3 regions of the Bacillus sp. ISL-75 genome follow, and region 3 is predicted to be linked to each of the others. Evidence: predicted binding sites of a transcription regulator. Region 3 holds the regulator's gene; each other region holds the start of a gene.
The links. Region 3 encodes LexA, which represses DNA repair genes until DNA is damaged. Its sites were predicted from a motif close to CGAACATATGTTCG; they were not measured.

Region 1: J7E63_RS27160 (YolD-like family protein) is a predicted target of LexA. The motif match lies at 1,052-1,065, and genes of this name have one in related genera.
Region 2: J7E63_RS28665 (Y-family DNA polymerase) is a predicted target of LexA. The motif match lies at 1,316-1,329, and genes of this name have one in related genera.

What each region holds. Positions count from the first base shown of each region.
Region 1 covers NZ_JAGGQX010000079.1:1,463-3,667, forward strand. The annotation lists gene J7E63_RS27150 (hypothetical protein) at 61-282, shown strand; gene J7E63_RS27155 (hypothetical protein) at 388-765, shown strand; gene J7E63_RS27160 (YolD-like family protein) at 1,104-1,442, shown strand; partial or broken gene J7E63_RS27165 (recombinase family protein) at 1,883-2,131, shown strand.
Region 2 covers NZ_JAGGQX010000094.1:8,512-10,716, forward strand. The annotation lists gene J7E63_RS28665 (Y-family DNA polymerase) at 1-1,252, opposite strand, end outside; gene J7E63_RS28670 (YqzH family protein) at 1,411-1,602, shown strand; gene J7E63_RS28675 (ATP-binding protein) at 1,697-2,205, opposite strand, start outside.
Region 3 covers NZ_JAGGQX010000071.1:27,394-29,598, forward strand. The annotation lists gene J7E63_RS25820 (hypothetical protein) at 1-116, shown strand, start outside; gene lexA (transcriptional repressor LexA) at 796-1,419, opposite strand; gene yneA (cell division suppressor protein YneA) at 1,577-1,900, shown strand; gene J7E63_RS25835 (YneB family resolvase-like protein) at 1,913-2,205, shown strand, end outside.

The DNA of each region.
Region 1 (2,205 bases), on a different contig from region 3:
ACAAAAATTAAATTAAGGAAGTAGAAACAATGGGCTTGCTTTCGAAAGGTGGAATTCATAATGAAAAACAACCTAAATAAAGTTTTTAACAGATTTGTTACGGGATTATTAACAATAACTGTACTTGGAGCATGTGGACAAAATACAAAAGATACGATAGTAAATAATGATAATAAAAAACAGGTAACAAAAACACAGATGGGTTCTCGAACCAATTCTGTACAAATCCAAACCAGAAATGTTTCATACGCTGAAGGAAATGCTACCAGCGGTCATCGCTAGGGACAAATTGAGCAATTCGAAAGAAAAGCGATAGAAGAGGTGCAAAATTACGCTAAGGAACTAGGATTTAATGTCCCTTTAACCCGTGTTGAAGAAGGTGTTATTATGGATACCAACTACAAAGATCCTGGAAATTGGAGACCTTCAGAAATGGTTGAAAAGATAATGGAAGTATATGGAATGGAAAAATACACAGCTGATGAAATTCCAGCAGGTTCAGGTACCTGGCTAATCCCTATAAATACGATTCATCAAGAACTCCAAGCTAAGATAAAGGAACTAGGGTTTGTAGACTGTCTTGCCTACAAGGTATACGGTATAAATCAAATTAACGTGTACACGTATCCCGCGGTTGAGGGGGATGATTACCAAGTTAAGAAGGAAAAATTGTTCAAGTATATTGAGGAAAGAGTTGGAAGACCGTTAACTGTTGACCTTTTTAATGATACTGCTATTTATAAATATTATTCCGTTAAATGGTAATAAAAGAACTGATAGACAAGATTTAAGACTCTTGACTATAAGTAGCTAACTTGAACCACATGCGTAATACTTTATGGAGATGTGGACCACCGATACACATTTTGAACAATTCTACTAAGGGTAATTTGTACTTTTGTACTCAGATTAAGACTAAAACTCCCTTCCAACGATGGAAAGGAGTTTTGTTGCAAGTTTGTGAAGAATTGTACTTAAAGTAACGGGTAGCGTTAGTTAAAGAAGAGCAAGTTTTGGCGCCTAACCAGGCGTTTTTATTTTTATATGATACAGAACGCTTGTTCGTGTATAATAAGGGTGATGAAATGAAGGGGGTGACCTAAATGGCAATACGAGATCGAGGTAAATTAAAATGGCAGCCAGCCTCATTCATGCCCGTAGCATTCGAGATGCAGCGCGAGATGTTTAAGGATCAGGAGCGTATGTCAAAGCTAATATTAGATGAATGCGAAAAGGAGGAATTTGACCAAAATTTAGCTTATGCAATGGAATGCGACTTGGCAGTGAAGCTAACGGTATGGTCGGATGGTTTTACAAAGGAAATGACTGGCCATATTCATAACATTAATCCGATAACTCATCTGCTCCAGGTCGAGGTGAAGCCAGGTGAATTCGAACCGGTGGCATTTGAGTATGTAGTCGGAGTAACGGTATTAGATTAGTCGGAATTACTATAATGCCAACTGAATGTTTATGTATAGAAGAAACTCTGTTGGTAGCGGAATAATCTTGGGTAATATCCCTAATTCAATGCGGTAAACTAGCGGTAATACCAGTAAGCTAATGGCATGATAAATCTATATCTCTAACCCTTACGTCAGACTCATCGATATATTCTACTGTCCACTTGAATAATTTTGTTAAAACTTCCCCCAAAAAGGCCCCCATTTAATTGGGGGAGAATACAAATTTCTACAAAGCAAAGATAGAATAAAAAAACCCTAGAAATTGCGTTATATAAACGCTTCTAGGGTTTTTGTGATTGCTATTTAATAAGCAAATCAATTAACGTGAGTAGTACTCAATGCGTTGCTGTGGCCGCCACTAGGTGTTGCTTTTGGGGATGACCAATTAGTAGGCGAAGCCGTTGTGATCCGCTATCACCATGTTAGGGGCTATTGCAGAGTTTGAGCGGGATTTGATTAACGAACGTACCAAAGAGGGTAGAGATAGAGCAAAAGAACAAGGTAAGCACTTAGGAAGGAAAGGGCAGGACTCGAAGGAAATTAAAAGAGCATTGAAGCTGTTTGCAGAACGTGAAAAGAACGGTTTAAGCGTGAATGATATTTCTAAACAAACAGGGGTTCCACGTTCCACCATATATGCTAAAATGAGGGAAGTAGGCGAATGAATGAGATGTGTACAGCTCATTCAACATTCCCTTGGGGCCCTTGAGAACCTAAGCCGCGAGATTTATATAATTCA
Region 2 (2,205 bases), on a different contig from region 3:
TATGTCCACCAACAAGTGTAGCCCGGTGCTTAGCCGTTCCGGCAGCCGTATATGAAACCGCGCGCAACAAGGAACCTGAACCAAAGCGTCTGCGAACCGTATCCACCACATAGCCGAGCTCTCGCCTCTTATAGGCACCCATGTCGAAAAGATCAAGCTGCAGCTCATGGTCATCAACAATGTTACTGATGGCAATCGAAATCTGCCGTACGGTCTTTCCTGTGTAATGCTCATGAAATAATTCAAGACAAACACGGTAAAGCTCCATTGTCACATTCGTTGGCTGTCCAATGCTCCTGGAGCGATGAAAACCACCGCCAAATTCATCCTGGCTGTAGCCGACTCCGAGACTTATCGTTCTCCCTGCTTTTCGATGCGTCCTTGCCCGCCTTGCTACTTCCTCACACATTTCCAAAATGACCGTCTTAATTTCCGCTTCCTCTTTATAGTCCCTTAACAGAATTTGACTTTTTCCAAAGCTGATTTGTCCTTGGATAAGCGGTGCACCCAAATCAGAAAGGTCAACTCCCCAGGCATGATGATAAAGCTGGTTTCCCATGATACCGAATTTCTTTTCCAGCTTTTCTAAATCATAACGGGCTAACTGACCGACAGTGAAAATCCCCATCCCATTTAATGTTTTTTCGACCCGCCTGCCGATCCCCCACATTTCCCTGAGCGGTGACACATTCCAAAGCTTTGTCTGAACATCTTCATATGTCCACTCGGCCACTCCGCTTTTCTTGGCATCAAGATCAAGACATAGCTTTGCCAGTAACATGTTAGGGCCAATTCCAACGGCACACGGCAGTTGAAACTCCCGCTCAATATCATCCCTTATTTTTTTGGCAATCGTGTGAGCATCCCCCCACAAATGAATGGCACCATCCACTTTAATAAAGCTTTCATCGACGCTATAGACATGAATCGCTTCTTTTGGAACATAGCGGTTAAAGACACGAGAAATTTCCGTGGCAATCCTCAAATACGTTGCCATTTTTGGCTCAACAATTTCAATCCTGGGGTCTTGTGGAATCTCAAACATCCGGGAACCGGTTTTGATGCCAAATTCTTTTTTCATACGCGGCGAAGCAGCAAGGACAATACTTCCCTGCCGCTCTTTTTGACCGACCACCGCTAAATAACACTCCATAGGGTCAAGGCCCCGCATGACAGCCGAACAGCTGGCATAAAAGCTCTTCATGTCCACACATAAAATTTTATTTTGCGGCAGTGCGCTGTAATCCACCATGGCATTCCCTCACAATCAGAATATCGAACATTCGTTCCTTTTCATTATATTCATTATCATAAGCGAATATGCGTTCGTATTCAATGGAAATTTTTTGACACCGTTCCTTTATGGAAGTCGAGGAAAACATAGTATAATGGATAGTGAGGTGCATGTTTATGGATAAAAAATTGGTGGTTAAGATGATCAAAAATTGTTTTAAACAGTATTATGAGACGGGGACAATGCCTATTGGAGACAACGATTTGGAGAAGCTAAGCAATCAAATCCTTCAAACGAAAGCAGAGGAACCAACTGCAGATTTATACGAGATTGTGAATGATACGGTATATGAGTATTTAGCAGAGTGATACAAAAAACCGCACTAGTGAAAGATTCACAGTGCGGTCGTGATGGACCAAACTTTCTTGATTTATTGTTGGAGAAACCGATATATATTCAATACTATTCTGGAAAAATAATATCCACAATCGATCCGAATCCTTCTTTACTTCTAATAAGGATATCGCCATGATTTTCTCTGATAATTTTAAAGCAAACAGTGAGGCCTAAACCTGTCCCGCGCTCTTTTGTCGTATAGAAAGGTTCTCCTAATTTCTGTAACATCGACTTCGCAATCCCGCCACCGTTATCAATCACTCGAATTCTTATTCTGTTTCCTGGGATTTTTTCAGATTTAATTCTAATCCTTCCGTCCTTTGACACAGCTTCCAAAGAATTTTTAAGAATATTAATTAATACCTGCTTTACCTGTTTTTCTTCGATTGCCGAAGTTTGTAATAAGCCATTCGTTTGAATATCGATAGATGCTTGGATAAGCAACGCTGTCGTATCCAGTAACATTTTCACGTCTTGTATCACTTTTTCGATATTTACTTTGTTATTTTTTTGAACAGAAGCCTGAGGCTTAGCAATAAATAGCAATTCCCCAACCACATCATTGATCCGGTCAA
Region 3 (2,205 bases):
AGACCTTGAAAGGAACGTATGTTACTCATTCCAGTTTTAATGAAGGGGACACGAAAGTATATAAAGTGCTTTTTAAGGTGAAACTATCTGAAATACAAGCAAGAATAGCGAAATAGGCAGATAAAGGAGTGGCTTATGGCTGCTCCTTTTTAGTTTGAGAATGAATGCAGCTCTTCTGTCATAGTGACAACAGTACACGACCTCATTGTTATTCCTTTGGAACGGTCGCGTAGGAAAGCCACTACGCGCCCCAACTCTATGAATTCTTCTGGAACCGTCACGTAGGCCGCCTCTACGTGCCCCAACTCGTAGAAATTCTTCTGGAACGGTCACATAGCCCCCCTCTACGTGCCCCAACTCTGTGAAATTGTTCTGGAACGGTCACGTAGGCCGTCTCTACGTGCCCCTACTCGTAGAGATACTTCTAGAACGGTCACGTAGTCCGCCTCTACGTGCCCCAACTCGTAGAGATTCATCTAGAACGGTCACGTAGTCCGTCTCTACGTGCCCCGACTCGTAGAGATACTTCTAGAACGGTCACGTAGTCCGCCTCTACGTGCCCCAACTCGTAGAGATTCATCTAGAACGGTCACGTAGGCCGCCTCTACGTGCCCCAACTTCTAGAAATTCATCTAGAACGGTCACGTAGGCCGTCTCTACGTGCCCCAACTCGTAGAGATTCTGCTGGAACGGTCGCGTAGACCCACTCTATCCCGGCTTCCGTAATTACTTCAGCTTTAGGTTGATTAGCACAACAAAAAAAGAGTCGGCACGTGTATGCCAACTCTCTTAAACTTAATGAATATGTCGGTAAACCCCAATAACTTTACCTAAAATCGAAACATTCCTTAATATAATAGGGTCCATTGTAGAATTTTCCGGCTGCAGGCGTATGTAATCTTTTTCCTTGAAAAATCTTTTACAGGTGGCTTCATCTTCCTCGGTCATTGCTACAACAATATCCCCGTTATTAGCGGTTGGCTGCTGTTTCACAATTACATAATCCCCGTCTAGGATCCCAGCTTCTATCATACTCTCACCCATGATTTCTAACATGAAAACTTGTTCATCTGCAGGTGCAAGACTTTCTGGAAGCGGAAAATACTCTTCCACATTTTCAATCGCTGTTATTGGGAGTCCTGCAGTTACTTTCCCAACCACTGGAACATTGACAACTGTATTTCTTGGTATATGTGCAGCAACATCTGCTTCTAATATTTCAATTGCTCTTGGTTTTGTAGGATCCCGTCTAATAAGTCCTTTGCTTTCCAATCTTGCTAGATGTCCGTGAACAGTAGAACTGGATGCGAGTCCAACCGCTTCTCCAATTTCCCTTACTGAAGGGGGATATCCTTTACTCTTAACCTCACTTTTAATGAAGTCTAAGATATCTTGCTGCCTCTTTGATATTTTAGCCATGATAAAATCCACCTCGCCTGGTTAATGTTGACTTTATTATAACATGTTCGCATTTTTTATACAAACATAAGTTCGAAAATATGGTTGACAACAAACAAACGTTCGATTTATAATGAAAATAATAAAACGAACATACATTCTTATAGAGGTGTTATTTATGAAAAAATTATGGAACAAATACTCCTATGCTATTACTCTTATTATTTTAAGTTGTTCACTTTCAATCATATTATCATTCCAACATCATTCCAACGCGCAAGAAAATTTTTTAAAGGTTACAATCACAGAAGGAGATTCACTATGGAAAATCTCTAATCAATTTTCGGGTCAACATTCATTATCAAACAAGGAGTTTGTTGCTTGGATAAAAAAGCATAATGAATTAGATGATGATCAAATTTTTCCTGGTGAAGAAATTATCATTCCGGTGAGTAAAGAAGTCTCATCTAAGAATGAATTTGCTAGTGCCGTTGGTGAATAGAAAGGAATTTTTATGAAAGCAATTATATACTGCCGTGTCAGCACAAATAAGGAAACACAAGAAACTTCGTTAAAGCGTCAGGAAGAGGAATTAACGCAACTAGCTAACACCTATCACTTTGAGATTGATAGGGTAATTAGGGAAAAGGCTAGTGGCTATGATTTTAATCGTGAGGGGATTTTTCATTTATTAGAACGAATTAGAGATAAACAGGTACAAGCCCTCTTAATTCAGGATGAAACACGGCTCGGTAGGGGGAATGCCAAAATTGCACTCTTGCATTGCATATTAAAAGAAAATATTAA